DNA from 2 places in the Salinibacterium sp. NSLL17 genome. Region 2 is predicted to be linked to the other one. Evidence: riboswitches for the same ligand, from Rfam matches in the RefSeq annotation. Region 2 holds a riboswitch; the other holds the start of a gene.

Region 1 (15,382 bases), on a different contig from region 2:
ACGTTGCTGCCCGATCCGGAGTCGTCATCAGCGAGCATGATCGCGCTGGCTACGCTCAATGACCTTGCCGCAGACACCGACCCTGCTGACTTCGATCGAGTGCTGATGAATCTGGGGCGCTCGATTCCCGATTCCACGAAGGCAGCGTTCACCGAGCTCCAGATCTCCGACTCCCGCATGGTTGCGCTCGCGACCGAGCGCGAGATTGTGGAACACAACGCGTCAAGCCCTGACGAGCCCCTGGTGGCGCTCTATCCGTCCGAAGGTACCGTCGCCCTCACCTACCCCTTTGTGGTGGTAGATAGCTCGGAAGTCACCGAGCTCGAAGCGTCGCGGATGACGGAAGAAGAGCGCACAGAACTCGCCGAGCTTGAGACCTCCCGCACGAAACTCCTCGAGGAATTTGCTGACCTCGTTCGAGGCTCATCTCAGGTTTTGAACGCCGAAGGCTTCCGCGACAACGCCGGTGAGGGGGAGATCCTCGCGTCCGGTGTCATCGCAGCCCCGGTGGCCACCAAGACCGTCGGAGACACCGACGAACTCGTCGGCATCCTGCGCAACTGGAACGCCCTCAACCTTCGCTCGCGCATCCTCACCGTCGTTGACGTGTCTGGTTCCATGCTTGAGCGGGCCTGGGATGGTCAGCGCCGCATTGAGATGTTCCAAAACTCCGCGGAGGATGCCTTCAGCACTCTCTCGGAGGATGACGAGCTGGGCATGTGGCTCTTCTCCAAGGAGCGAGTCGGCACTGAAGACTGGGAAGACGTCGCGGGCATCCGCTCGATGAATGACCCCGAGCATGTCGAGAGCCTTCAGGCGATCATCGACACACTCCCGTCGCGCATCAACGGCTACACCGGACTCAACGACACCGTTCTGGCTGCGGTGACGCACGTGCGCGAAGACTTCAACCCCGACAAAGTCAACTCGGTGATCCTCATCACCGACGGTCGCAACGAAGACGACAACGGCATCTCCTTGGAGAAACTGGTCGACGAACTGAACGCGATGATCGACAAGAACACCGACGAGCCCGTTCCCGTGGTGCTCGTCGGAATTGGGCCAGACACCGACGTCGAGGCGATGCGAAAGATCGCCCAGGTCACCGGTGGAACGGCCTACCAAGCAAACAACCCCACCGAGCTCAGCAATGTGATGCTCGAGGCGTTGTCACAGCGCGACTGCCGCCCGAACTGCAGTTAGCGAACGCCCAGCACCTGCGGCACCACCGGTGTCGCAGGTTGCTGCGGTCTGCGGCGAAAGCGGAGGGACCCGCTTCCGCCACAGATTGGCTAGGCGCCTGCTGTCGGGGCTGCTTCGGCAGCGCCGGCAGCAGGAACGCCGGCGGCAACATCGGCCGCCATGCGTGAACGACGATCCAAGTGGATACCGGCCACCATGCAGCGCACAGAACCACCAGCCAACTCAATCGTCGGAATATCCAGCGGCACGATCTCGCAACTCGCTTCGATCACCGAGCGCTGAGCCGGCGTGAGGCTCGCGAGCGCCCGGGTAGAGAGTGCCAAGATGCGGCCGTTCGGAGTCTTCAGCTCGAGAGCGTTGCCCGCGAAGTTCGCAATCTGATCAGCCGTGAGGTCGATCAGAGTGCGGCCCGGAGCGGTCAAGCGTTCAGCCATCTCCATCCGGCGGTCTCCCGAGGCGATCAGGTCGAGACCGATCATGGCGAAATCGGTCGCGATGCACATCATGACGTTGGTGTGATAAATCGGCACACCATGGCTATCGCGGGCCTCAAACATCATCGGCTCGTAGCCAAACGAAGCGCAGAACCGCTCTAACGCGAGCGGGTTGGCGCGGTGCGACTCAGCCGCATACGCCACCCGGTTGGTGTGGTCGATGACCATCGCGCCGGTGCCCTCAAGGTAGATGCCGTCGTGTTCCAGGCCGGAATAGTCGACAACATCCTGCACCCGAAAGTCGTGCTTCAACATCTCGATGACATCGGTGCGTCGTTCCGTGCGGCGGTTCGGCGCATACATCGGGTACACGGCAACGCGGCCACCACTGTGTGTCGAGAACCAGTTGTTCGGGAACACGCTGTCGGGGCGCGTGCTCTCCTCATCCTCGAACACGTGGATGTTCACGCCCGCGTCACGCAACGTCTCGGCCACCTGGGTGGATTCGTCGTACGCGGCGCGAGCGATCTCATCCGGGGTTCGGCTGGGATCCGTTGACTGGAAGGCATTGTCGCCCGCAGTTTGGCTATTCGGTGTGAACCGGTGAGGGCGGATGAGAACAGCGGCCGTCGGGGCTTGAACGCTCACCGGTGGTTTATGCGGTCAGCGCAGGAACGCGCGATACGAGCGAGAACAGGTCCTTGGGGTCTGCCGGGTCGGCAATGAGGTCAAGGTCGGTGGCGTAGTCGGTGTCGCGCACGGCATCGAAGACATAGCGCAGGGCCGAGAAGTCTTCGATTGCGAAGCCAACGGAGTCGAAGAGGGTTACTTCTTCGGCAGACGTGCGGCCAGTTGCGGTCCCAGCGAGCACTTCCCACAGCTCGGTGATGGGGGAGTCAGCTTCAAGCTGCTGGATCTCACCCTCGATGCGGGTCTGCTCCGGGAACTCGACGAACACGGTCGAGTTGCGCACGATGGCCTCTTCGAGCTCTGTCTTGCCCGGGCAGTCTCCGCCAATGGCGTTGAGGTGCATTCCGGGTTCGATCATGTCGGCGGTGAGAATCGTCGCGTTCTTCTTGTCTGCGGTGCAGGTCGTGACGATGTCGGCGCCCGCAACAGCGTCTGCTGCTGAGGTTGCGCGCACGATGTCGAAACCGAGTGGCTCAACGTTGCGAATGAACTTGTCCATCGCAGCGGGGTCGGTGTCCCAGACGCGCAGGCTCGTGATGCCGAGGCCGGCGCGGAAGCCGAGTGCCTGGAACTCCGACTGAGTGCCGGTGCCGATGAGGGCGAGAACGCTCGAGTCGGGGCGAGCCAAGGCGCGCGCCGCCATGACGGAGGTCGCAGAGGTGCGCAATGCCGTGAGCAGGGTCATCTCCGAGAAGAACGTGGGGTAGCCGTTGTCGACGCGAGCGAGCATGCCGAGCGCGGTGACGGTCTGGAAGCCCAGTGCAGGGTTGGAAGGGTGGCCGTTGACGTACTTAAAGCCGTACGTTTCGCCATCGCTCGTCGGCATCAATTCGATGACGCCTTCGGGGGAGTGGGCGGCAACGCGAGGTGACTTGTCGAACTGGGGCCACTTGGCATAATCCTGTTCGAGGTAACCCACGATGCCCATAATGATCGGCTCGATGCCGGTGTCGGCAATCCAGCGGCGCATGTTGTTGACGTCTACGTAGTGAACCATGGTCACTCCTTTCGTTGCGGTATTAGAGCTTCCTACGTTACGAATATGCACTATGTACCTACAACTCCCAGTCAACCCTATTTCCGGCCAATAACTATGCATAATGGGAGGCAGAATTGTACAATTTGTTCATGTCTGACTTAGATGACCTTGATCGCCGCCTGTTAGCCGCCCTTCGAGCTGATGCGCGCGAGTCAGTGGCGAGCCTCTCGCGTCGACTTAACGTCACGCGCGCGACCGTCACAAGCCGTATCGATCGCCTCGTGAGCAACGGCACCGTTCTCGGGTTCTCGATCCGCATTAGAGAAGACCGCGACCCTTCTTTCATCCGGGCGATTGCCTTTGTCGAGGTAGAAGGGCGATCGACGGATTCCGTGATCAGCCAGCTGCGCGGTCTGCCCGAGATCCATGAACTCCACACCACCAATGGCGCGTGGGATCTGGTCGCCGACATCCGCACCGACAGCCTGAGCAACTTTGACCGTGTCTTGGCCCGCATGCGCAATGTGGAGGGCGTCGTGAACAGCGAGACCAGTTTGTTGCTCAGCTCAGCACTTCTCTAGCCCGACCGCTGATGCCCATCCGGGCCGCTGCTGTAGACCACCCGAGCACCAGTCGGCCGAAAGGGCACGAATTGCTCGCTCTCGGCGTGCTCATCGGCGCGAGCATCCGCCCCGCATTGCTATGCTGAACTCACAACTGAACATCGGGCCGCAACACGATGCGGGAGAGCCGGGCATCTAGCGCTAGTCAACAGAAATTGGCAGGCGCCAGGCCGGCACCGAAGGAGCAAGCCTCCCCGCCAATCTCTCAGGTTCATGTACCGCATCGCACTTGGCCACTCTGGAAAGAGAACCTCGCATCACCCTGAGGTTCCGCCGACGGTGAAAGCTCGCTAGCGTTTAGCGTGTGAAGCTCTCAGGCTCATCACAGAGGGGGAGTTCTATTCACTAGCCCATGCGCCAGGAGAACTCCGTGACCGATGTATCAAGTTCTGAAGCTTCATCCGCTGAATCTTCGCCCACCGCGGTGAGGTATTCACCGCTGCACAGCATCCATGAGCAACTCGGTGCTGCGTTCACCGATTTCGCTGGCTGGATGATGCCGGTGCGGTACAGCTCCGACCTCGCCGAGCACCATGCCGTGCGCACCGCTGCCGGCATTTTCGACATCTCGCACATGGCCGAGATTCACGTGCGCGGCGCTGACGCTGGCGCGTACCTCGACTACGCGCTCGCGGGCAAGCTCTCAAGCATCGCTCTTGCGCAGGCCAAGTACAGTCTGTTGCTCAACGAAGCAGGCGGCATCATCGATGACCTCGTCACCTACCGCCTCGCTGATGACCACTTCTTGGTTGTCGCCAATGCCGGAAACCGCTTTGCCGCAGCAACAGCGCTCACCGAACGGGCCGTCGGCTTTGAGGTCGCGGTCACCGATGAGAGCGACGACTATGCGCTGATCGCCGTCCAGGGGCCGGTCTCGCGCGCGATCCTCGAGGCGACTGCCGGGCTCACTGACTTCGCGACACCGCTCGACGAACTCAAGTACTACCGCGAAACCGCGGCCACCTTCAACGGCACCGACCTCATCATCGGTCGCACCGGCTACACCGGCGAAGACGGCTTCGAACTGTACATTCACGTGGATGCCGCGGCCGACCTCTGGGCTGCACTCACGGTTGCCGGCGAACCGCTCGGTCTCGTGCCCGCCGGTCTCGCGTGCCGAGACACTCTCCGCCTCGAAGCGGGCATGCCGCTGTATGGACACGAACTCAACCTCGGCACCTTCCCCGTACAAGCTGGCCTCGGCCGCGTTGTCGCGCTCAGCAAGGAAGGTGATTTCGTCGGTCGCAGCGCGATCGAAGCGGGCCCGGATGCCGGCGCTCGCGTTCTCGTCGGTCTCGCCGCCGAGGGCCGTCGCGCCGGTCGCGCTGACTACCTTCTTTTTCACGGTGACACCGAGGTGGGAGTCATCACCTCCGGCGCGCTGTCGCCAACGCTGGGGCACCCGATCGCTATGGCTTACGTCGACTCCGACGTGAGTGAGGTCGGCACCGAGCTTCACATCGATGTGCGGGGCAGTCGCATTGCTGCATCCGTTGTTTCCCTACCCTTCTACAAAAGAGAGGCCTGATCATGGCTGAGAAGAGCGAATTGCAGTACACCGCCGAGCACGAATGGGTGCTGGTCGACGGCACCGTCGCGACGGTCGGAATCACCGACTTCGCGGCAGGCAAACTGGGCGACATCGTCTTCGTTGACCTGCCCAAGGTCGGCGCCACCGTCGCTGAGGGCAAGATCGTCGGCGAGATCGAGTCGACCAAGTCGGTGGGTGAACTCTTTGCTCCCGTTGCGGGAACCGTCGTCGAATCCAACGATGCTGTCGCCGACAGCCCCGAACTCGTCAACAGCGACCCCTTCGGTGAAGGCTGGCTCGTGAAGATCGAATTTACTGAACTCCCGTCGATGCTCAGCCTCGACGAATACACCGCATTGACAGGCGAATAATGCCCAACCCTTTCATCAGCGGCACGTTTGCTGACCGCCACATCGGCACGGATGACGCAGCCCAGGCCAGCATGTTGGCCGCTGTCGGCTACGACAGCCTCGAATCGCTCGTGGATGCCGCGGTTCCGCCCGCCATTCACCAGACTCCGGTCGTGAATTCCACGATCCCGGCTCCCGCCTCTGAGCGTGAGGCGCTCGCCGAACTGCGCGCCCTCGCTGGCGCGAACAAGGTTCGTCGCAGCATGATCGGTCTCGGGTATTACGACACCATTACGCCCGCTGTGATCAAGCGAAACGTGCTCGAGAACCCGAGCTGGTACACGGCATACACGCCGTACCAGCCGGAAATTTCGCAGGGTCGCCTTGAGGCGCTCCTCAACTTCCAGACGATGGTTGCAGACCTTGCAGGCATGACCACGACAAACGCGTCGATGCTCGATGAGGGCACCGCCGCTGTGGAGGGAATGCTTCTTGCGCGCCGTGCGGCTCGCGTGGAGTCGCCCGTGTTCATCGTCGATGCCGACACTTTTCCGCAGACCAAGGCTCTGCTGGCGAACCGCGCGGAGGCTCTCGGAATTGAGCTTGTAGAGCTCGACCTGGCCACGCTCGGTGCGAACCCAGAGCTGCCGGAATGCTTTGGTGCGCTCATCCAGTACCCGGGTGCAACCGGTCGCGTGTGGGATTCCAGCGAGGTTATCGCTGCGGTCAAGGCGCACGGCGGACTCGCTGTTGTTGCTGCCGACCTGCTCGCCCTCACGATGCTGAAGTCGCCAGGAGAACTCGGCGCAGATGTTGCTGTCGGCACCACGCAACGCTTTGGCGTTCCGATGGGCTTCGGCGGACCGCACGCCGGCTACATGTCCGTGCGCAAGGGCCTCGAACGTCAGTTGCCCGGCCGCCTCGTCGGCGTATCTCAGGATGCCGCCGGCGACCCCGCCTACCGCCTGTCGTTGCAGGCGCGTGAGCAGCACATCCGCCGCGAGAAGGCGACCTCCAACATCTGTACTGCACAGGTTTTGTTGGCTGTCATGGCATCCATGTATGCCGTCTATCACGGTCCCCAAGGTCTCAAGCGAATCGCTCAGCGCATTCACCACGACACTGCCAAGTTCGCGGCACGCCTGACCGCCGCGGGCTACACGGTCGAGAACAGCACCTTCTTTGACACCCTCTCGGTGACGAAAAAGGGCCAGGCTCAGGCGATCGCCGCCAAGGCACTCGAGAGTGACATCCTGATTTATGTCGTGGATGCTGACACTGTGCGTGTGAGCTTCGACGAAGTATCGACGCAGCCCTATGGCGGAATGCTCGCCGCACAAGAGAATGATCTCGCCGACGCCTTCGGGCTGGAGGGTGGCTACACGACGCCGCTTGACGACTCCAGCATTCCCGAGGCTCTCAACCGCACGAGCGAGTACCTCACGCACCCGGTCTTCAACACGCACCGCTCGGAGACGAGCATGATGCGCTACCTCAAGTACCTCGCCGACAAGGACTACGCGCTCGACCGCGGCATGATCCCGCTGGGCTCGTGCACGATGAAGCTGAATGCTGCAAGCGAGATGGAAGCGGTGAGCTGGCCGGAATTTGCGGGCATCCACCCCTTCGCTCCTGCCGAAGATGTCTCCGGGTACCTCGTCATGATTTCGCACCTCGAGTCGTGGCTCACCGAGGTCACCGGGTACGACACCGCGTCGTTGCAGCCGAACGCGGGCAGCCAGGGCGAACTCGCGGGGCTCCTCGCGATTCGTGGCTACCACCGTGCGAACGGTAATCCGGAACGCACGATCTGCCTCATCCCGTCGAGTGCTCACGGCACCAACGCCGCCAGCGCGATGCTCGCCGGAATGCGTGTCGTGGTCGTGGCCTGCGATGACCTCGGCAACGTCGACCTCGATGATCTGCGCGCCAAGATCGCTGAGCACGCGAGTGAAATCGCCGCCCTCATGATTACCTACCCCTCGACTCACGGGGTGTACGAGCACGAAGTGCGTGAGATCACGCAGGCTGTGCACGACGCTGGTGGACAGGTGTACGTTGACGGTGCCAACCTCAACGCTCTGCTCGGTTACGCGCGGTTCGGTGACTTTGGCGGCGACGTCAGCCACCTCAACCTGCACAAGACCTTCTGCATCCCGCACGGCGGCGGCGGCCCCGGGGTTGGTCCGGTCGTTGCGAAAGCACACTTGGCCAAGTTCTTGCCTGGCCACCCCATGGCGCAGAGCCAGCATCATCCGGCATTCGATATGCAGACCGGTGCTGCCGGTCCGTATGTTCACGCCGGGGGAGCGGTGAGCGCTGCGCCCTACGGAAGCCCGAGCATCCTGCCCATCACGTGGGCGTACGTGCGCATGATGGGATCGGCCGGCCTCAAGGCGGCAACCGGTGCCGCGGTGCTCTCCGCGAACTACATTGCGGTGCGCCTGCGCGACCATTTCCCCGTGCTCTACGCGGGAGACAACGGCCTCGTTGCTCACGAGTGCATCCTCGATCTGCGTCCGCTCAAGGAGGCGACCGGCATCGACAACAACGATGTCGCCAAGCGCCTCATTGACTACGGTTTCCACGCACCGACGATGTCGTTCCCGGTCTCGGGCACGCTCATGGTCGAGCCCACCGAGAGTGAAGACCTCGCCGAGCTTGATCGCTTCATCGACGCGATGATTGCGATCAAGGAAGAGGCGGATGCCGTCGCGGCCGGAACGTGGCCAGCCGACGACAACCCCCTCATCAATGCTCCGCACACGGCGCATTCGGTGATCGCGGGCGACTGGGATCACTCGTACTCGCGGGAGCAAGCGGTGTATCCGTTGAGCTCCCTCGTGTCGGGCAAGTACTGGCCGCCGGTTCGTCGTGTTGACAACGCGTATGGTGACCGCAATTTGGTCTGCTCGTGCCCTCCGATCGAGGCGTTTGCGCACTAACAAATCGCACTAGTTTCCGTCGCTTCTGAGACGGAAAATGGCGCGTGCAGAACCGATCCAGTTCGGTTCTGCACGCGCCATAAATTTGTCCCCCGAAAGTGGGACACCAGTATTCATCTGGCATCGGCCTCTCCTGTGGAGAAAATTCTTCACTTTGGCTGGATTTTCCCTCTCCGGATGTTGTAATGTGCGTCTGGTGTACGGCGAGTGGTTGACCCGACAACCCCAAATCGCTATTTCACCGACTGGAGACGTTCGTGACCACCCGACGGCATCGACACCGTAAGACCTTTTGGCAGCGGTGGAAGAAACGCTGGTGGCTGGCGCCTATTGCGCTAGTTGCTATTGCTGCGCTCTCGCTCGCTGGCATCCAATTGGGTGCTATTGGATGGATTTCCAACGCTGTTGCGCCTCTCGCTGGCGGCTGCACTGAGACTCGCCCTGTGGTGATTGCGGCTGACCCGTCGATTGCTCCCGCACTGACCATTGTCGCGGCGGAGTTCGATGAGGCTGACGGCAACTGCACCGAGACCGAAGTGCGTTCACTCGTTTCCGCAGACACTGCTGCGCTGTTCGCTTCGGGTGTTGCGGGCGATCTCGATGCGTGGGTTCCCGATTCGGCGGCCTGGCTCGATCGCGTTACGTCGATGGCTGATTCGCTCGGGCGCACTGCCCCCGAGCTCGAGATCACCGACTACGTCGCGAGTACGCCCGTCGTGCTGGCCACATCGGCGTCCCAAGTAGCCAAACTCGGAGACACCCCGCTGTCGTGGGAATCACTGCTCACCGGAACCGTAACGACCCTTGTGCCCGATCCCGAGGCGAATACCGCGAGTCTTGCCGGGCTTGCGCAGCTCCAGTCGGTCTCGTCTGCTGAAGATCCGCGCCAGTTCGCCGGCGCCATGATCGCCATGGGAAAGACAATTCCCCAGACGTCCGAAGAGGCTTTCGGGCTGGCGACTGATGCAACGCTGCCCACCGTTGTCGTGACAACGGAACGCGAAGTTGCCACTTATAACAGTGCGTCAGAGTCCTCGCCCATGATTGCGCTGTATCCGACGGACGGCACGGTCGAATTGACCTACCCCTTCGTTGAGGTCATCAGTGGGGATGAGACAGCGGAGACTTCCGCTTCTGCTACGTCGACGTCTACTACGGCTTCTGCTGCAGTGGCGAGCGAGATAACTGCGGCCGACTCTCCTCAACGGCTTCTGACGGCACTTGCTGCGGCAACGCGCTTGTCCGCTGAAGTCTTGGCCAAGCAGGGGTTCCGCGATGCCGACGGCGGCGGTGACTTGAGGGTGACAGGAGTCCCCGAGACAGCGACCGAAGCGAAGCCGACGGCGGATGCTGCCGTCCAGATCGAGATTCTTCGCTCGTGGAGTGTTCTGACGCTTCGTTCGCGACTTCTCGTTGTCATTGACACTTCAGGTTCCATGCTCGACCCGGCGAGTAACGGCCTGCGCCGCATCGACGTGTTCCAGCTTGCGGCGAGCGAGGCGCTGTCAAAGTTCTCGGGTGAAGCGGAGCTGGGCGTGTGGGCCTTCTCGCAAAACCGTATCGGCACCCAAGACTGGGAACCGCTGTCGCCGATTGCGCCGCTGTCAGATCCCGCTCACGTGTCGCAGATCAACGGCGTCGTCGCATCGTTGCCGGATCGCATTTACGGCTACACGGGGCTCTATGACACCATCTTGGCTGCGGTCAAGGAGGTCAAGGAAGATTACGACCCGTCGAAGATCAACTCGGTTCTGCTCATTACTGATGGCTACAACGAAGATGACAACGGCATCAGCCTGTCGGCGCTTCTGAAAAACCTGAAGGCGATTGACGACCCGAATGAGCCCGTTCCGGTGATCTTGATCGGATTCGGTCCCGACACTGACCTCAAGTCAATGACGGAGATTGCCCAGTCGACGGGTGGTGCAGCGTATTCCGCCGCTGTGCCCGAGGACCTCGGCAAGGTGCTCGTGGATGCCCTGAGTCAACGGTCGTGTCGCCCAAACTGCACGTAGCAGCCGGGGTGGCCGGCTGAACTGGCCGAGAGCTAACGCGTCTCGTTGTCGTCGCTGATGCTGACGATCCAGTTCACGGAGTAGCGGTCGAGTACCATTCCGAAGATCCCGCCCCATTCGGCGCGCTCGAGCGGCATGTCGATTCGTCCACCGTCGCACAGCTTGTCCCAGTAGTTCTCGATGGCGGCTTTTTCGCTGAGGAATCCCGCAATTGAGATCGACATCGGTCCACCGGGTGCGTATTCCTGTGTTTTCGGGGTGTCGGCCATCATGAGAGTGATTCCGGCCGGGGACTCCAGCTGTCCGTGCATGACCCACTCTTGTTCATCAGGATCTTCACTGGCATTGAAATCGGCAAAGGTGTGGATTTCCGTGGTGCCGCCGAAGACGGACTGGTAGTAGGTGAGGGCTTCGCGAGCATTGTCTCTGAAGCTCAGGTAAGGGTTCGTTTTCATCGGCGTTTCCTCTCGGGGGCTATCCCGCGGCGGGAACCACGGGAAACTCGATGCGGGTCAGGAGTTCCGCGTCATCGACCTCGCCAGGGGCATTGAGATAGATCTCGCGCGGCGCTCCGGCGTAAGTGTGACCGTGTTCGGTGAACCATCCAAAGATGGCGCTATAGGTCGTCTTCAGGCCGTCGTACGGGCCCGTGTGCGTGACGGTGGCGACACGGCCACCGGCGAGTTCATGTGTCGTGAGAACCGGATGATCGATGAGACCGTTTGCCACCGGAACGCAGACCTCGCAGTTCCACGGCCCATCAGCGCGCATCTCGTCGGTGTATACGGCCATCACGGGCCCGAGGACGGTGATGGCAGAGTCGGCGGTTTCGGCGAGCAGGGTATCGATAACGCTGCTCATGTCGGCAGGCAGAGTCTCCATCGTTGTCGAGAACTCGATGCCGGCAACGATATGGCTTGGCACTGTTTCAATAGTGATTTCCGGCGACATGCGCCACACTCTACGCCTCGCATCCGGCGAGCGGTACCGGTTGTGGAGAACTTATTCGGTGGTGCCCAAGAGCGCGGGGAAGGCGCCGAGAGCCCAGCCGTAACCGACAAAGATCGCCGCGTCGATGAGCGTGTGGGCGATCACGAGAGGCAACACGCGGCGATAGCGCGTGTAGAGCCAGCCAAAGAGCAACCCCATGGCGACATTGCCAATAAACGCGCCGATGCCCTGATAGAGGTGGTAGGTGCCGCGCAGTATTGCAGTCGAGATAATGATCTGCCACCGGCCCCAGCCAAGGTCGCCGAGTCGGGCGTACAGGTAGCCGATCACGATGACTTCTTCGGTGATGCCCGCACGCAGAGCCGAGAGCAGTAGCACGGGCACGGTCCACCAGTACTGGTCGAGTGCAGCCGGAACCACGTTCACGGTGACGCCGAGAGCGCGCCCGCCGAGGTACACGGCAATTCCGGGGATTCCAATCGCTAGTGCCAGTGCGACGCCGGTCAGGCCATCGCGAACCGGTCGTGTGAAGTCGATTCCGAGTCGCGACAGTCGAGGCTTTGTGGTGTTCCACAAGAGAAACGCTACGAGCGCGACGGGCGCGAGATCAAAGGTGATTCCCAGCAACTGGTAGATCAGGTCGAAAGTTGGCCGTGTGCTGAGTGACGAGTTCAGCGTTGCGGTTTGCTGCGACAACGATTCGGTGCGGGTCAGCCTGTTCGTGATCGAGACGATCGAATAGATCGCGGATGCTCCAAGCGAGAGTGCAAGAACGATCGATATTTCTGACCACAGCCGCCCGCGCGATTGGGGAAGCGCTGGTGTTGAACTCACGCGGAGGGGCGCACGGCGCAGGCTGGCGTTCCGCCGGGCAGACGGTGGCGGTAGCGCGCGACGAAGCGGTAGCCGAGAGAGGCGATGGTGCTGAATGGCTCAGTGGCAATGAGGTGGCCGAGGAAGCGCCATCCGATCTGTGGCTGAATTCTGAGGAGGGCGGAGAAAGCCATGTGTCCAGCGAACTGTCGAGTAGGAGTCACGAACCAGGCTGCTTTCTCGACGTCGTCCTGAGTCAGCGCGTAGTCATCGAGATCGGTCCATTGCCAAGGAGTGCTTTCGGGAAACACCGGAAGAATGGCCTGCAAACGATTGACCCAGAGAGTGCAAAATGCGCAGTCACCGTCAAAGATCAGTATGGACTGGGGCGTGCGGGAAGCCGGGCTCGGTTGCGACATGGAAAGATGTTAACTCACGTTGCTGGGCGCTGCTCCGGAGGCGATTGCGCAGATTTGTAGTGAATGACAGCGTTAGTGCGCGGGAATTCTGCAAAGTATGCACATAATCTTCACGAGCGTTACTGCTGTGTAACGTTTGGCTTTACAGTTTTGCTTGGGGCATCCCCCCGTTTTAGGGTGTGAACTATCAAGCGCGGTGCGGCGTCAAAAATTCCGTGCCGTTTGCACAATTCTGCACAGGAGGAAACATTGAAGAGATCACGCATAGGCATCAGTGCAGTCGCACTGCTGTCAGCCTCAGCGCTCGCTCTTGCGGGCTGCTCGGCGAGCGAGGCGCCTGCCGAAGGCGACAGCGCCGCGATCATCACCACGAACGGAAGCGAGCCACAGCAGTCGCTCATTCCGACGAACACCACTGAAACTGGCGGTGGAAAGATTGTTACCTCGATCTTCGCTGGTCTGGTTTCGTACACAGCCGATGGCGATGTAGAAAACGAAGTTGCTCAGTCGATCGAGTCTGAGGATGGCCAAAACTGGACCGTCACGCTCAACGAGGGCTGGACCTTCACTAACGGTGAGCCCGTCACGTCGGACTCCTTCATTAAGGCCTGGCAGTACGGCGCGCTCCTCAGCAACGCACAGAGCTCCTCGTACTTCTTCGACAACATCGAAGGCTTCAGCTACGACGAAGAGTCAGAACTTACCGGTCTTGATGCTGTAAGCGACACTGAGTTCACCGTTGCTCTCATCAACCCTGAAGCAGACTTCCCGCTGCGTCTCGGCTACTCGGCATTCATGCCGCTGCCTGAGGCTGCATGGGAAGACCTCGACGTTTTCGGCGAGAACCCCATCGGTAACGGTCCGTACATGCTCGCCGAAGAAGGCGCTTGGCAGCACGACGTACAGATCGACCTCGTCACGAACCCTGACTACGACGGTGTTCGTACGCCCGCCAACGGTGGCGTTTCGATCATCTTCTACACCAGCCAGGACGCGGCATACGCTGACGCTCTCGGTGGCAACCTCGATATCCTCGATGCTGTCCCCGACTCGGCATTTGCTACCTACGATTCAGACTTCCCGGGTCGTTCGGTGAACCAGCCTGCAGCAATCTTCCAGGCGTTCAACCTGCCGTACTACCTCGAGCACTGGTCGGGCGAAGAGGGAGAGCTGCGTCGTGCAGCGATCTCGATGTCGATCGACCGCGCTGAGATCACGGATGTCATCTTCCAGGGCACCCGTACCCCCGCTACCGACTTCACTTCGCCGGTAATCGCTGGTCACTCCGACAACCTTGCTGGTGCTGAAGTTCTTGACTTCAACCCGGATGAGGCCAAGAAGCTGTGGGCAGAAGCTGACGCAATTGCGCCGTACGGAGACACTGTCTTCGACCTCGCATACAACGCTGATGGTGGACACCAAGCATGGGTTGACGCTGTTGCTAACAGCATCAGCAACTCGCTCGGAATCGAAGCTCAGGGCAAGGCATACCCCACGTTCGCTGACGCACTCAACGACCGTGACGCTAACGCACTCACCGGTGGAACTCGTGCTGGATGGCAAGCTGACTACCCGTCGCTGTACAACTTCCTCGGCCCGCTCTACGTTGATGGCGCTGGCTCGAACAAGGAAGGCTACTCGAGCCCCGAGTTCGAAGCCATCCTTGCTGAGGGTGCTAGCGCAACCTCGGTAGAAGAGGCAACAGCGAAGTACCAGGAAGCTCAAGAAGTTCTCTTGGTCGACCTTCCTTCGATCCCGCTGTGGTACTCCAACGTCACCGGTGTCTACTCTGACAGCGTTGACAACGTTGTATTCGGTTGGGACTCTGTCCCGCTGTACAACGAGGTAACCAAGAACTAAGTAGTTCATCGGTTTACCCAGTTTCCACTCTCAACGTGTGATGCCCGGGGCTGTTTTGGCCCCGGGCATTACACTGAGTACCCTCATTCAGTGATTGTGACTCTTATGCTTATCCGTTCCTCCGAGGAAACCATCTAATGCTGTGGTACGCCGGCAAGCGTTTCCTTCAGATGATCCCCGTATTTTTCGGCGCGACCTTTCTGATCTACTTCATGGTTTTCGCCGTTCCTGGCGATCCCATCGCCGCTCTGTACGGCGACCACCCGCCAGCTCCGGGAGTGATCGAAGCGATTCGGGCCGAGTACAACCTCGACAAGCCGTTCCTCGTTCAGTACCTGCTCTACATTGGCGGACTGTTTCAGGGTGATCTCGGAACCACTTTCTCGGGTCGCCCCGTGGTTGATGTCATGGCTCAGGCCTTCCCAATCACTGCGCGCCTCGCCATTCTTGCGCTCGCGATCGAAGCATTCTTCGGAATCATCGTTGGTCTCGTTGCTGGTCTTCGCAAGGGAAAGCTCTTCGACGCTTCCGCTCTTGTCATCAGCCTTCTGCTCATTTCGGTCCCCACC
Region 2 (15,382 bases):
CGCAGGAGAACGAGCGAGCGACGGGCAGTCTCACGATTGAGGGTACGGTGCGGTTCGCTTGCGAGAACCGTGTCGATCCGGCTGGCATCGGGGTGTCGGGGATTCTCGAAAAGCCCGAACTCGAATTTCAGGCGCAAGATGCGCGAGACCGCAGGGTCGAGATCTTCCTCGACGAGCAGACCTCGTTCGATGGCCTCGAGAGCACCGTGGAAGAACCCGGGAGTTGTCATGACCATGTCGTTGCCGGCCTTTACTGCTGCGGCTGCGGCGTGTGCGTAATCCGGTTGAACCTGCTGTTCCCAGACCATGCGTCCGACGTTGTCCCAGTCGGTGATGAGGGTTCCGGTGTAGCCCCATTCGCCGCGCAGTACATCGTTGAGAAGCCAATCGTTGATTGTAATTGGCACGCCGTCGGTCGTCTGATATCCCAGCATGAAAGTGCGGCAGCCTTCCTTTGCCACTCGTTCGAATGGCGGAAGGAACCAGGAGCGGAGCTTGCGCCGGGAAATGTCAGCTTCGCTGGCGTCGCGCCCACCTTGAGTTTCAGAGTATCCGGCAAAGTGTTTGGCGGTCGCGAGGATGGCTGTGCTGTCTTGGGGGCCATCGCCTTGATATCCCCGCACCATAGCCGAAGCGAGTTCTCCGATGAGGAAGGGGTCCTCGCCAAAGGTCTCGTTGATGCGCCCCCAGCGCAGGTCGCGAGCGATACACAACACAGGCGAAAAGGTCCAGTGCACGCCGGTGGCAGCGACCTCTTTAGCGGTAGCCCGCGCGACACGCTCGAGCAGGTCGGGATCCCACGACGCCGCCATTCCGAGTTGAGTTGGGAAAATAGTGGCGCCTTCGAAAAACGAGTGGCCATGGATGCAGTCCTCGCCGACGATGAGCGGGATCTGAAGCCGGGTCTGGGCGACAAGCTCGTGCGCGATCGCGAGGCGTTCAGGCGACGCGTGCAAGATCGACCCCACGTGTTGACGCAGTACTTGTTCCGGTAGGTCCTCGCGCGCGTCGAGCTGCATCATCTGCCCGACTTTCTCCTCAACGGTCATTCGCGAGAGGAGGTCGAGGACTCTGTCGTCGACGGTACTTGTCGGGTCGCGGTAGAGGGGGGCGGTGGTGTTGGTGCCGGTCACGAGTTCTCCGTCGTTAGTGATGCTGATGGTGATGCTGTTGTCGCTGGCCGAACGGCTGTCACAGTGTCGTTGACGTTCAGGCCCTTCTTCTTCATTGCCCGTGCCCGTTCTCCGGCAGACCTCAATCGTGGGTTGACGTATTCGTCGATACCGAAATTGATCAGCGACAGGGCGACGCCGATGGCCGCGATGCAGAGTCCCGGAGGCATGTACCACCACCACTGATCTTGGCGAAACGCGCCTTGGGCACCTGCCCAGTTGAGAATCGTGCCCCAGTTGTAGGTTGTGACAGGGATAACCCCGATGTACGACAGAGTCGTGAGCCCGAGGATCGCCGCGGTCACGGTCCCCACGAAGCTCGCAGCGATAAGCGCCATGAGGTTGGGAAGCATTTCGACCAGGATGATTCGGTGGAGCGGCTCGCCGTTGGCGCGGGCTGCTTGAATGAAATCGCGATTGCGCAGAGACATCGTCTGGGCGCGCAACACCCGCGCGCCCCACGCCCATCCGATGACACCAAGTACCGCAGCGATCAGGATCAAAGGTGGATCATCGAACATCGATGCAACGATGATGATGAGCGGCAACCCCGGGATCACAAGGAAGACATTCGTGAGAGCAGAGAGTCCCTCGCTGCGCCAGCCTCGTACGTAGCCAGAGATAACTCCGACGATAATCGCGATCGTGGTGGCGATGATTGCAGCAAGAAAGCCCACAACGATGACACCACGAGTGCCGTGGATTACTTGACTCAACACATCCTCGCCGATGTGGGTGGTGCCCAACCAGTGCGCCGCGGACGGGGGTTGAAAGCGAGCGGTGTTGTCGATGGCTGTGGGCGAATATGGCGCCAGCACATCAGCGAAAATTGCCACGAGTACGAAAAAGCCGAGGATCGACAGTCCCGCGATCGATTTGCCGTTACGGAACATCGCAAAGGCTGAACCCAGCTTCGTCCAGAACGTTGGCTTCTCGGGACCGTAGCCACCGCGGCGCTTGTGGAGTGTATTGATTAGCGCAGTTTCTGGAGTCCACGCCGGGCGGCTGGTCGAGGTATCGTTCACACTTGTTTTCATGGCTCAGTCCTCCGTCTGACGCGTGCGCGGGTCAAGGAATGCGTAGGCAATGTCTGCGAGCACATTCGCCAGCAACACTGAGAGAGTGATCACGAGGAAGACACCCTGCATGAGCGCGTAGTCCTTCGCATTGGTGGCATCGAGGAGCAGTTTGCCCAGCCCCGGGTAGCTGAACACCACCTCCATCACGATCGTGCCGCCGACTATGAATCCGATCGATAAGGCAAAGCTCTGAATCTGGGGGAGCACAGCATTGCGTGCCGCATATCCCCAGAGCACTCGGCTGTTCGGCATTCCCTTGGCCTGCGCCACCATGACATAGTCCTCATCGAGCACGGTGAGCATCATGTTGCGCATGCCGAGCATCCATCCGCCCAGTGACGCGATGACGATGGTGAGCGCTGGCAAGGTTCCGTGATGGATCACTTGGCCGATGAACTCGAACGAGAGCTCCGGCGAGATCCCGACACCGTATGCCTTGCCGATCGGGAACCAGCCGAGGTTCACCGAGAAGAGGGCGATTGCGAGTAGGCCAAGCCAGAAGTAAGGGATGGTGCTCAGGAATGTGGTGATGGGAATGAGGGCATCGAGCTTGCTCCCGCGTCGCCATCCGACAATCGCGCCGCCAATGGTTCCGATCGCGAAAGAGATGAGGGTCGCGAAGCCTACGAGACCCAGAGTCCAGGGGAGGGATTGACTGATGACTTCAGTGACGGGGCGCAGGCCGTGCAGCAGCGAGACTCCGAGATCGCCGCGAAGCAGAAGACCTAGGTACTCCACATACTGCTGCAGAAGTGATTTATCGGTGTCGAGGCCGAGGAGCGAGCGCAGCGCCTCGGCGGCCTCGGGAGTGACGTTGCGGTTTCGGGCGAGGTATTGGGTGACCGCGTCGCCCTTCATCATGCGGGGCAGGAAAAAATTGATCGTGATCGCGGCCCATAGCGTGAAGAGGTAGAACAGCGCGCGGCCGCCGAGGAACCTCCAGGGGATACGCGAGTGTCCCTTGACGGCGTTCGTGGGGGTGGTGTCAGCATCGACGCTGTCAGAATCGTCGGTGAAAGGCTGAGGCTGGATAGCGGTCACTGGGTTCCTCCGAGAATGCCGGTTGCCGACCCGAAGTGCCTATCGGGATCGGGGGATGCCGCACGAAGCCTTTGTGTGTAGGGGTTTTGCGGGCGAAGTATGACGTCATCGGCGGCTCCGCGTTCGACCACCCGACCCTGGTTGAGCACGATAATCTCGTCGCTGAAGTGGCGAGCGGTCGCCAGATCGTGGGTGATGTACAGCACCCCGAGGCCCTCTTCGCGTTGAAGATCGGCGAGCAAGTTGAGCACCCCGAGACGGATTGACACATCGAGCATCGAGACTGGTTCATCGGCGACGAGGAACTGTGGCCGAGAAGCAAGCGCGCGGGCAATGGCAACGCGCTGCCGCTGGCCTCCGGAAAGTTCGTGGGGCCGTCGGTCGATGACGGTGTTTGGCTCAAGGTGCACGCGGCCGAGAAGGCGTCGCACTTCGTCGTCGAGCTGTTCCTTCGGCACGACATTGTCGAGCTGAAGCGGACGCTGGATGTGGTAACCGATCGAGTGGTACGGGTTGAGCGAGGCGAACGGATCTTGGAAGACCATACGCAGCTGCTGGCGGTAGGAGCGAAGACCCTTCCCGCGACGGGGGATCGGCTTTCCCCCCAAACGCACCTCGCCGGTCGTTGGCGTTTCGAGTTGAGTGAGAATCTTCGCGATTGTCGACTTGCCGCTTCCTGACTGGCCGACAAGCCCGGTTGTGTGGCCGGACTGGAGCGTAAAGCTCACATCATCCAGCGCCTTAATCTGGCCGGCGCCCCGTACAGAGTAAATCTTGGTGACAGCATCGAATTCGAGAAGGCTCATCGCGAAACCAGGCCTTTCTCACCGGTGAGGCGCGGGAAGGATGCCAGTAGTGACTTTGTGTAATCGTTTTGCGGATTAGTCCAGATTTGCTCTGCCGTGTCGAGCTCAACGATCTCGCCGTCTCGCATGATCGCGATGCGATCGCTGATTTCGAGGAGAAGGGGGAGGTCATGTGTGATGAAGATGACAGAGAAGCCGAATTCATGGCGCAAAGCAGAAATTTGACGCAGAATCTCGCGCTGCACGAGCACATCGAGTGCTGTGGTCGGCTCATCCATCACCATCAGCTGCGGGCGGAGGGCGAGTGCCATAGCGATCATTACGCGCTGGCGCATACCGCCGGACAGCTCGTGGGGAAAGGAGCGGTACCGCTGTACGCCAACTTTGACGATCTCAAGCAGTTCACTAACCGCGGTGCGTCGCTCCGCTTTGGTGTGTGTCGGCCGGTGGACCTCGAAAACGTCTTCGAGCTGTGATCCGATCGTCGCTACGGGGTTGAGAGAGTTCATGGCGCCCTGGAACACCATAGAGATCTTGTCCCAACGAAACCGGCGCATGTCTTCGGGGTCTAGCGCGTTGATCTCAATGTCCTCGCCCGACGAGTCGTGGAAGACGACGGAACCGCTGGTAATTACCGCGGGGGCTTTGAGTAGTCTCTGGACTCCGTAGGCAAGGGTGGTCTTGCCGCATCCGCTCTCGCCGGCCAGCCCGAGGATCTCGCCGCGACGAAGGTCAATGTTGACGTTGGTAACGGCCTCCACGGGCGGATCGACGTCGTAGACGACCGAGAAGTCTCTGACGGAAAGCAGGGATTCTCCCATTGGTTCATGCTCGCTTTCTTGGTGCCTAGCGCTTGGTGTGTAGGGCCTGACGACTTATTCCTGCTGGTTGGCTGGCTGGCGGGGCGAGTGCGATAGCCGCACTGCCCCGCCAGCGGTGGAGTTGTTAGCCCGTTAGCTAACTAGTTGGTGTCAGCTTCGCAAGGATCTGCACAATTCCCGGTTGAGTCGGATCCGCTGACGCGTACTGATCGTCCTCGGTGGGGAACCCAACGTAGTTCCGGGTGTTGTATTCGCCGAGGAGCGGGTGCGCCCCGAGCGGAATCGCGGGAACGTTGTCTACGAAGGCTTTCTGGATAACCTCGAGAGCAGCCGTTCGCTCATCGTCGGAAGCGGTGTTCGCGTAGGTGTTCAACGCTTCAGTGACCGCGGAGTCGTCGAATCGTCCGAAGTTGAACTGAGCGCGATCATCGACGATCCACTTGGTGTCCATGGTCGAGGTGTACAGGCCATATGCATTGCCCGTGTCCTCGAGCCAATGGATGATCGCCTGGAACGTTCCTTCTTGACGCGCGGCGTCCCAGCCGCCCCAGTCAGGCTGGTCAACGTTGACATCGATGCCGAGGCCTTCGCTCAGTTCTTCAGCGATCAGAGCCTGCTCAGTGTTCCAGTCGCTCCAGCCAGCAGGAACCGAGATCGAGAACGAGACGGCCTCGCCATCAGGGTCGATCAGACTGTCGTTTTGCCAGGTGTAGCCGGCATCCGTAAGGATTTGCTTCGCTTTATCGACGTCGACCTTGTAATTCTGGCCGCTGTACTCGGGCAGGATTTCATTCTCGAGAAGATCGCTCAGCCCGGTCACGCTCCAAATCGCCTCGCTCGCTCCTTCACGCGCAATGTCGACGTAGGCCTGACGATCAATAGTCCATGCCAACGCTTCGCGGAGAGCCGGGTCATTGAACGGCTTCGTCTGGAGGTTCATGAACAGGGTGCCTGCTCCCGCGGTGGGCGACACGAGGAAATGATTCGCCTCATCCGCGGCTAGGTAACTAGCCTCGATTTGTGGGATGAACGCCTGCGCCCAGTCGGCTTCGCCAGAGACAAGCGCGGTGGTGAGGGCTGCGTTGTCGCCGTACGAAACGTAGTGCAGTTCCGGCACCGCAAGGTCGCCGCCCCAGTAATTCGGGTTCGCCGTGAGAGTGACAGATTCCGTCGACCAGTTGTCGAGAACGTAGGGACCGGTGCCGACAGCGAGACCCTCTTCGGTGAGCGGGTCAGTGTTGGGGTCTTCGATGTTCTCCCAGATGTGCTTGGGCACTATGGGGGTGTGCAGAACGCGAGCCTGCGCGACATACTTCGAGTCGCCGAACGTGAGCGTGATGGCGTCTCCGTCGACCGTCGCACCCTCGTACTTGAGGCCGCTGGTGTCGGCGAGCGTACCGTTGAGGAACTGGTCAAACGTGAACACGATGTCGTCGCCGGTAAAGGCGGTGCCATCACTCCAGGTCACGCCGCTGCGGGGCACGACAGTCAGCTCGGTGTAGTCGTCGTTCCACTCCACGGACTCCGCGAGCCACGGGGTAGTGCTGAGGTCACCTGTCGGGTTGACGAGAGCCAGAGTTTCGAAAATGACTTTCGCATAGCCATACTTCGACGCTGACGAGTCGCCTAAGTAGGGGTTGTGGGATTCGGTGGTGATCGCGCCGTCTGGCTTTGCGATGGTGAGCGCCGCGCCGCTACCGCTAACGCTATCGCCGGCGCTCGTGGCGCAGCCGGTCAGCGCCAGCGCCGCCGCGATGCCGATGGCACCGATGGATGTTCTTAGCCTCATTGCTATTCTCCTTCGTGTGGGCGCACGACCCTGTGCGTGTGAGTGTATGACGCCGGGCGTGTCCGAAGGACGACGACGGCGTCGAACTGAGTGCGGGTTTACCTTACAATCAAGTAAGTAAGTTAAGCAAGCATCCGTTTAGTCGATCTCGATGCTCGTGCGCAGATATACTTTCATCCGGAAAGCAGCTAAAGGGGGAGGCGAACCATGGCAGTTAATCGGCGGCCACCCCGTTCCCGGCCTGAGACGCTCGCTCGGCGCCGTGACATCCTCGATGCCGCGGTCGAAATCTTTGGCAACAAGGGCTTTACCGGCGGAACGCTGCAAGAGATTGCCGACGAAGTGGGCATGACTCACGCCGGAATCCTGCATCACTTCGGTTCAAAGGACAAACTTCTTCTCGAAGTGCTTGCCCTCCGCGATGAGACAGACGTTGCTGATCTCGAAGAGCAACATATCCCGGACGGGATCGCACTTTTCCGCCACCTAGTTCGCACGGCGTTTATCAATGAGGGCCGCCCGGGTATCGTTCAGGCCTATGCTGTGCTGTCTGCGGAGTCAGTGACAGACGATCACCCCGGGCGCGACTTTTTCGAAAAGCGGTATGAAGTGCTGCGAGGTGCGGTCTCCGACGCCTTTAAGATGGTGTGCGCCGAGCACGGAATCACGTCGAAAGAAAAGATCGACCTCGCGTCCGCCAGCATTTTAGCGGTGATGGACGGGCTGCAAGTGCAGTGGCTCCTCGACCCCAAGACCGTCGACCTCGGCCGAGCATCGGAATTCGCTATCGAAGCGATCGTCGACTCCGTGATTGCTCCGGCGCGGTCAGCGCTGTCCTGAGGGGCGGCGAACGTGAGCGTCGCCATGCTCTGCGCTCGTGAGCTCACGCGCTAGCCCGCGCAATTTATCGCGGCGAGACTAGCCCTCCGCTCTGCGCGGCCCGGCGAGGTTGAGATGCACTTGTCAGCATCGTCGCCCAGTATGGGGAGTATGAGTTTTGACCTCCCGCCGCTGCGGAATCCACGACGGACTATTGGCGATCGAACCTTTGATTTCTCGCGCAACGTTGCGGTGATGGCGATCGTGAATCGCACTCCCGATTCCTTCTACGATGCGGGAACCAACTACGCGCTCGAGGATGCTGTTGCGGCGTCGCTGCGGGCTGTCGCGCAAGGGGCCGATTGGATCGACATCGGCGGCGTTCCGTTCGCTCCAGGCGACCCGCTGAGTGTCGAGGAGGAGTGCGAGCGCGTCGTTCCCGTTGTGCAGGCGCTTCGCGAAGCATCCGACGTCGTGATCTCGGTCGACACCTTCCATGCTGAGGTTGCTCGCCGGAGTATCGCGGCCGGTGCCACGGTGATTAATGACACCACGGGCTTGAGCGACCCTGACCTCGCCGGCGTTGTTGCCGCCAGCGGTGCATCACTCATTCTCGTTCATTCGCGGGCGCAGCCACGCACCCAGTTCGCTCGGCCGCAGTACGACGATGTAGCGACAGAAGTGCGTGACTTTCTTCAGAGCCGAGTGGAACAGGCTCGTGCCGCGGGCGTTCCCGACGAGCGATTGTTTGTCGATCCCGGTCACGACCTCAACAAAAACACCGTGCATAGTCTCGAACTCACCCGTCGCCTCGATGTAATCACCGAACTCGGGTTGCCGACCCTCGTCGCTCTCTCCAATAAAGACTTCATCGGCGAAGTGCTTGATAAGCCGAAGCGCGAACGCCTCGAAGGTTCACTGGCTGCCGCCGTGGCATCTATCCTCAATGGCGCGCGGGTCGTGCGAGTTCACGAAGTAGCGGAAACTGTTGCTGCCGTGCGCATGACCGAAGCCATTCTGGGGCTCCGCGAACCCGCGCTGCTGAAGCACAACATGTCCGACATCAACGAAAGGTAGGTACTGTGGCCGACGCATCCGAAATTCACTCCCTCAGCGCTGGGGCGCCGCTCACCGACGAGCAGCTTCTCGCGAGCTACGCGGTGGCTGATCGATCGGTGCCGTGGTTGCGCGCGAACTTCGTGTCGAGCATTGATGGCGCTGCCACCCACGAGGGAGTGTCTGGTGGGCTTGGCACGGACTCAGACGGTCGTGTCTTCGGGCTGCTTCGACGGCTTGCGGATGTCATCGTCGTTGGTGCGGGAACGGTGCGGCAGGAGGGCTACCGCAATCTCGCTCTCGACGAGGAATCTGCCGGGTGGCGGACTTCGCAAGGACTCGCCGCTCAGCCACCGTTTGCCATTGTGACGGCATCCCTGCGGCTGGAGCCGGGAGACCTGGGCAGCTATGCGACGCGCCCCCTCGTGGTGACCACCGAGAGCGCCCCCGCGGAGAGCCGCAAACGAATCGAAGAGGTTGCTGACGTGATCATTGCGGGAGACGCTGCCGTAGATACCGTCGAGATGAAACACCTTCTCGCGGAACGCGGACTTGTGCAGCAGCACAGCGAAGGCGGTCCGACACTCTTCGCGACCATGATCGCTCAGGGCGTTGTTGACGAACTCTGTCTCACCGTGAGCCCGCGGCTCGAAGGCGGGTCTGCTCGGCGAATTGTGGATGCGGCGGATGCGACACCGCAGAATATGTCGCTCGCGCACGCACTGTCCGCGCCCGACGGAACACTGCTGCTGCGCTACCTCCGCGCCGCGCGTTAGCGCGCAGCCGCTGCGGTACTTTCGTGCCCGCTAGCACTCGACGACGTTGACGGCGAGACCGCCCATCGACGTTTCCTTGTAGCGCGAACTCATATCCTTGCCGGTCTCGGCCATGGTGATAATGACCTCATCGAGCGAGACACGGTGCTCGCCATCGCCCCACAACGCCATCTTTGCAGCGTTGATCGCCTTCGAGGCAGCAATCGCATTGCGTTCAATGCACGGGATCTGTACGAGACCGCCAATGGGATCGCACGTGAGGCCGAGGTTGTGTTCCATCGCGATCTCGGCCGCGTTTTCGACCTGTGCGGGAGTTCCGCCGAGAATTTCCGCGAGCCCCGCAGCAGCCATAGAGGAGGCCGAGCCAACCTCGCCCTGACATCCGACCTCGGCGCCCGAGATCGAAGCCATGCGCTTGTAGAGCACGCCCACGGCCGCGCTGGCCAGCAAGAAGCGAACGGTAGCGTCATCCTTCGTCGCTTGGTCGGCGTCCTTCATGCCAGGCGCATAGTGGGTCGCATAAAACAGCACAGCCGGGATGATGCCGGCAGCACCGTTAGTGGGGGCAGTGACGACCCGGCCACCCGACGCATTTTCTTCGTTGACGGCAAGGGCAACGAGGTTGACCCATTCCTGCCAGAAGTTCGGATCGCGGTTGGGGTCTTCTTCGCGCAAGCGTCGGTGCCACTCGGGAGCCCGGCGACGCACCTTCAAATTGCCGGGGAGGTTGCCGGTGCGTTCAAGGCTATTGTTCTTGCACTCATCCATGACATCGCGGATGTGCAGGAGGCCAGCAACCACCTCAGACTCGGGGCGGCGGGCCAACTCGTTGCGCAACATCACACCGCTGAAGCTGAGCCCCTCGGTGCGGCAGTGCGCGAGCAATTGTGCGGCAGTGCGGAACGGCAGCGGATCCGCCACGACGGCTGGGCCGCTAGAGGAGCTGCCATCACGGTTGTCGCCCTCACGATAGATGAAACCGCCACCGATCGAGAAGTACGTTGCCTCCAGAATTGCGGCGCCATCCGCATCGTATGCCGCAAAACGCATGCCATTGGGATGCCCGTCGAGCACGGTGAGCGGGTGCAGGGCAATATCGGATTCGCGGAACGGCACATCGCGGCTCGCGCTCACGTGCAGCAGCCCGGATTCTTCGATGCGGGCCAGAATCTGGTCCATCTCGGCGGGGAGAACTTGGTCGGGGAGCTTTCCCTCCAAGCCAATGAGCACCGCGCTCATCGTGCCGTGGCCAGCACCGGTTGCGGCGAGAGAACCGTAGAGGCGAACGCTGAGAGTGGCGACAGAGTCGAGCATCCCGTGTTCGGAAAGATCAGCGGCGAAGGACGCAGCCGCGCGCATGGGGCCGACGGTGTGCGAGCTGGAAGGGCCGATGCCGACAGTGAACAGATCGAAGCTGCTCAGGGGCACTTCTTCGAGCGAGGGCGTCGGTACTTCAGTTCGGGGGGTCAGATTGCGAATGGCCACGGTGACTCCGTTTCTTCACCACACTGCGTCGTGCGGGCGTCGTTGAGTCCTCTCCGCTCTGTATTGGGCCTGAGAGTTTCCGCACGCTTGTGGCGTTGCGTTGCCCCGTCGGCGAGTCGGGCAGGGCCGACTACTTTTCAGAGTTGCCTATCCACTGCGGTACTGGGGCCTGAGAGATTCCCGGAGAGGGTTTGCTCCTACGGCGCCAACCATCGATCGGAAGGACTCTCCCGCAGCGGAATGACGGCTGTTCACTTGTGCCATCAGCATACACTTGAGCCTGCCTCGCAGACCCGTCAATCTCGCGCCGGACTGGTGCTCAGTCGAGCGGGCGTTTCGCCACTCAGCGCTGCGAAACGCACGCTCGCAAAGACGGTTTAGTCCTCGGGGTCTGAGGGGTCGATCGGCTCGTGGTGGTCAGCGTTCGTCACGCCACGACGCCAGTAACCGTCGGCCGTCACCTGCTGTTTGGGCAATCCCAACTCGCGACGCAAGTAGCGGCGGAGCGGCACGAGTGTGGTTGCTTCGCCGGCGAGGAACACGAAGGTCGACTCACCAATTTCGCCGAGCGCTCGGAGAGCAGCCTCCAGCTGGCCGAGGCCGTCGCGACGGTAGTACCACTCGGCATCCATTCGAGCCTTCTGCTCGTCACTGAAGTAGCTCTCAAGGCTGTCGTCGGCGACATCGAACAGGGCGGTGATGTTTACCGAGGTGGGGAGCATGTCGATCCAGCGCGAGGCTGCAGGAAACGCAGTCTCGTCCGCGATCAGGATGACGTGGGTTGCGCCAACAGGCAGCAGTCGTGATCCGCGCGGGCCCGCGATCACGAGGCTGTCGCCAGCGGCGGCTGAGCCGGCCCAGGCGGAGGCAGGCCCCTCATCACCGTGGACGACGAAGTCGATATCTAGCTCGTGACGACCAGCATCGCTGCGGAAGCCGAGCGGGGTGTAGTCACGCGAAATAACCTTACCCTCGCCCTTGGGCTTCTTGATTCCATCGGCGGTCATCGTGGGTGCAGTGAGCACGCCGGTTGCGGGATCGGGAAAGAATACCTTGACGTGGTCGGTGGGGCCGCTGCTGACAAATCCGGCGAGTTCATCACCGCTGAGGGTGATGCGCGCAATCGACGGCGCCGGGTGGCTGACGGCGCTGACCGTCAGGTGGCGGATAACGAGGGGATGCTTAACGGAGTCACGTTCAATTGTCATAGGCGATGGGCGCGGGCGCCGGCTCATTTCACTAAAAGTTAGGGTTACCTAACTACTGTAACCCTCGGATGCTGAGAGGGCTAGTGAACTGAGGAGCGTTCTGTAGTCGTGATCGAGATCTCGCCCTCGAGAGAGCGGTGTACAGGGCACTTGTCGGCAATGACGAGCAGAGAAGCTCGTTGCTCATCGGTGAGTTCACCCGCGAAGGTGAGCTCACGAGTGAAATGCTCGACCATGCCCTCGGTTGAGGTGCAGTGCTCACACGTGGCCGCATCGATCCGCTCGCGAGTGAGGCGCACGCTTACCGACTTCAGCGGCATCTTCTTGCGGTCGGCGTACATCCTGATCGTGATGGAGGTGCAGCTTCCGAGACCAGCCAAGACGAAGTCATACGGTGCAGCGCCATGATTCTCGCTCAGCGGTGCAGGCTCATCAGAGATCAGTTCGTGCCCCGACGCGAATACTCGCTGTTCGTAGCGCGCCGGACCGCTCTCGGTGACGATCACCGACCTGCCGTCGGCAGTAATAACCGCGCTCGGGTTGACAACCGCAGCGGTTTTTGTGCCAGTGTCGCTCTTTGTCGGCTGAGGAGCCGCCGCGCCGTCGAAAGCGTAGCGAGCTGACCACGCCGCGATCATGCTCGCCGCGAAAGCAGCATCGTCCCGATTGCTCAGGAGATGATCCGCGCCATCGAGCGCCACAAAAGACTTGGGGTGCTTCGCTGTTTCGAAAATCTCTCGCGCGTTGTCGACCCCCACCGTCTGGTCGATGGGGGAGTGCATAACCAACAGGGCGGCATCAAGATCGCGCAATCGAGCGGACTGCGGTTGGGCGGCGATGTCGTCGAGGAGTTGCTTGCGGATGCGGAACTCGCGACCGCCCAGCTGAACCATTGCTTCTCCCGCAGCCGCAATCTCGGCGCTGGCATGGGCGAAGAGATTCGTGATGTGCGCCGGATCGCTTGGGCTGCCGAGTGTGACGACAGCACGAGTCGACGGCACGCGGTGCGCGGCAGCGAGCACGGCGGCTCCACCGAGTGAGTGCCCGATAAGAATCGTAGGCGCACGGTAGTTGGTGCCGAGGTATTCGGTGGCGGCGACGACATCGTCGATGTTCGAGCTGAAGTTGGTATTCGAGAAATCACCGTCGGAGCCGCCCAAGCCCGTGAAGTCAAAACGCAATACGGCGATGCCGTAGTCAACAAGTGCTTTCGAAATGCGTGAGGCAGCGAATGAGTCTTTCGAGCACGTGAAGCAGTGCGCGAAAAGGGCGAAAGCAGAAGGAGCGCCATCGGGGAGGTCGAGACGCGCCGCCAGCATGGAACCGTTGGAGCCGGGGAATTCGATCTTCATTATCCGTTACCACTTTCGTATCGACGTGCTCCAGCGTTTCTTATCCGGATACCGGATGCAACGTCCCCATGCTCTCAGTTCTTCCCGTTAACGCCAGAACGGCCGACAAAGACGGTGTCTTGGTCGGCCGAACGGGTAAGAAAATTACTCTGCTGCACCTGCGAGCGAACCACTGATCTGGTTGCCTGAGGGGTCATAGACGAGGCACAAGATTTCGCGGTCGCCCTCTGACCAGCTGCCCTCAGTGGGGTAGTACCAGGAGAAGTCGTAGACCGAGTCTTCGTAGTCCGCGCCGATAAAGGTTCCGAACTCTGCGTAGCAGTCAGCCGTCGCCTGATCTTCGATTGCGGAGTCACCGGGGAAGTCGCCCTCGGCCATGTAGGACGCAGCGTAGACCTCAGCATCGTGCGGCTCCGCGCAGTCGACGGTTTTGGTGCTGGAAACTTCGCCACCGTCTTGGTTGCCGACTTCACAGTCGCCAATAACGAGGCTGAAGATGTCTTGCGTGGTGCCGGCTCCGGGGTCGACGGCATCCGAAATTTGGTTGGTAACTTGATCGAGGATGCTGCAGCCACTGAGCGCCACTGCTGCAACAGCAATGGTGGCGATGGCGAGCGTCCGGCGCCAGATGTTCTCTGTCGTCATGGAAGTGGGTCTCTTTCGTCTGAGGTAGTCACGCTTCGTTCTGGTCAAGCTTAGTGAAACTCAGCGTATTCACAGCTAACAGAAGCGGGCGAAACCCTAGTGAGAGCTCAAAAACCCCAGAACTTCGTCATGAAGTACGCCATTTGTTGCCAGAGCGTTACCTTCCCACGGTCCCGGAACGCCTTCAACAGAAGTGAAACGACCACCCGCCTCCAACACAATGGGGATCAACGCTGCCATGTCATACGGCTTCAAGTCGAATTCGCCCACGACGTCGAGCGCACCTTCGGCGAGCAGCATGTACGCCCACATATCGCCGATTGCGCGCGAACGCCACGTGGCACGAGTCAACGCAACGACAGCATCGAGGCGACCAGCTTCATCCCAGCCGGGCAGGCTGTTGTAGCTGATGGATGCCGCCTCTAGCGAGGAGACCTTGCTCACCGAGATCTGTTCAGGCTCGCCACCGTGGGCTTGGGCGAAGGCGCCGTGACCTGTTGCTGCCCACCAACGCTTGCCGAGAGCGGGAGAGCTAACCACGCCGACCTGGGGCACGCCATCGATGACGAGAGAAATCAGGGTTCCCCAGATGGGGACGCCGCGCAAAAAGTTGGAGGTGCCATCGATGGGATCGATAATCCACTGGCGGTTCGAGTCTCCGGCCTCGCCATACTCTTCTCCGAGAATCGAGTCTCCGGGGCGGGCAGCAGCAATTCCGGCACGGATGCTGCGCTCAACAGCTTTGTCGGCATCCGTGACCGGCGTGCGGTCGGGCTTAGTCGTGACTTCGAGATCGAGGGCGGTGAAGCGGTCGAGCGAGATGAGGTCGGCATCGCCGGCGAGGGCAAGCGCGAGGGAAAGATCGTCGGCGAGAGTGTATTCGGTCACGACTACACGCTAGCGGAACCGAGTGTCGTGATGAGCCGCTGGAACGAGTCGAGGCGCAACTTGCCGACCTCGCCGAGCGCCCCTGCTGCGACCGCTTCAGCGATTGCGCAGTCGGGGGCATCGGGCAAGTGAGTGCAGCCGCGCGGACATTCTTCGGCAAGCTCGGCCAAGTCGGTAAACGACGACAAGATCTTGCTCGGGTCGATGTGACCGAGGCCAAAGGATCGAACTCCGGGAGTATCGACGACCCAGCCGGTGCCCACGCGATACGAAATGGTCGACGACGACGTGTGACGCCCGCGCCCCGTGACCGCATTGACATGGCCGACCGCGCGATTAGCGTCGGGCACAAGAGCATTCACAAGCGTCGATTTGCCCACTCCCGAGTGACCAACCGCAACCGTAGTGTGGCCGTCGAGAAGGGCACGCAGCTCGTCGAGGGGAA

The links. A riboswitch is a leader RNA that binds a small molecule or an ion and turns the genes downstream of it on or off. The one in region 2 is predicted to bind glycine.
Region 1: it holds a riboswitch for glycine, as region 2 does, so the genes downstream of both, gcvT (glycine cleavage system aminomethyltransferase GcvT) here and I6E51_RS14040 (L-serine ammonia-lyase) in region 2, are expected to answer to the same signal.

What each region holds. Positions count from the first base shown of each region.
Region 1 is NZ_JADYWH010000002.1:167,645-183,026, reverse strand. It holds gene I6E51_RS10515 (VWA domain-containing protein) at 1-1,203, shown strand, start outside; gene ctlX (citrulline utilization hydrolase CtlX) at 1,293-2,285, opposite strand; gene I6E51_RS10505 (ornithine cyclodeaminase) at 2,293-3,324, opposite strand; gene I6E51_RS10500 (Lrp/AsnC family transcriptional regulator) at 3,456-3,887, shown strand; glycine riboswitch at 4,039-4,160, shown strand; gene gcvT (glycine cleavage system aminomethyltransferase GcvT) at 4,300-5,457, shown strand; gene gcvH (glycine cleavage system protein GcvH) at 5,460-5,831, shown strand; gene gcvP (aminomethyl-transferring glycine dehydrogenase) at 5,831-8,755, shown strand; gene I6E51_RS10480 (VWA domain-containing protein) at 9,013-10,770, shown strand; gene I6E51_RS10475 (VOC family protein) at 10,803-11,225, opposite strand; gene I6E51_RS10470 (GyrI-like domain-containing protein) at 11,245-11,721, opposite strand; gene I6E51_RS10465 (CPBP family intramembrane glutamic endopeptidase) at 11,773-12,555, opposite strand; gene I6E51_RS10460 (thiol-disulfide oxidoreductase DCC family protein) at 12,552-12,953, opposite strand; gene I6E51_RS10455 (ABC transporter substrate-binding protein) at 13,203-14,813, shown strand; gene I6E51_RS10450 (ABC transporter permease) at 14,951-15,382, shown strand, end outside.
Region 2 is NZ_JADYWH010000003.1:236,704-252,085, reverse strand. It holds gene I6E51_RS14085 (glycoside hydrolase family 3 N-terminal domain-containing protein) at 1-1,133, opposite strand, end outside; gene I6E51_RS14080 (ABC transporter permease) at 1,130-2,065, opposite strand; gene I6E51_RS14075 (ABC transporter permease) at 2,213-3,292, opposite strand; gene I6E51_RS14070 (ABC transporter ATP-binding protein) at 3,289-4,098, opposite strand; gene I6E51_RS14065 (ABC transporter ATP-binding protein) at 4,095-4,919, opposite strand; gene I6E51_RS14060 (ABC transporter substrate-binding protein) at 5,056-6,708, opposite strand; gene I6E51_RS14055 (TetR/AcrR family transcriptional regulator) at 6,916-7,548, shown strand; gene folP (dihydropteroate synthase) at 7,699-8,604, shown strand; gene I6E51_RS14045 (pyrimidine reductase family protein) at 8,610-9,359, shown strand; gene I6E51_RS14040 (L-serine ammonia-lyase) at 9,390-10,787, opposite strand; glycine riboswitch at 10,992-11,087, opposite strand; gene I6E51_RS14035 (siderophore-interacting protein) at 11,222-12,052, opposite strand; gene I6E51_RS14030 (alpha/beta fold hydrolase) at 12,133-13,404, opposite strand; gene I6E51_RS14025 (septum formation family protein) at 13,549-14,049, opposite strand; gene I6E51_RS14020 (inositol monophosphatase family protein) at 14,146-14,937, opposite strand; gene rsgA (ribosome small subunit-dependent GTPase A) at 14,940-15,382, opposite strand, start outside.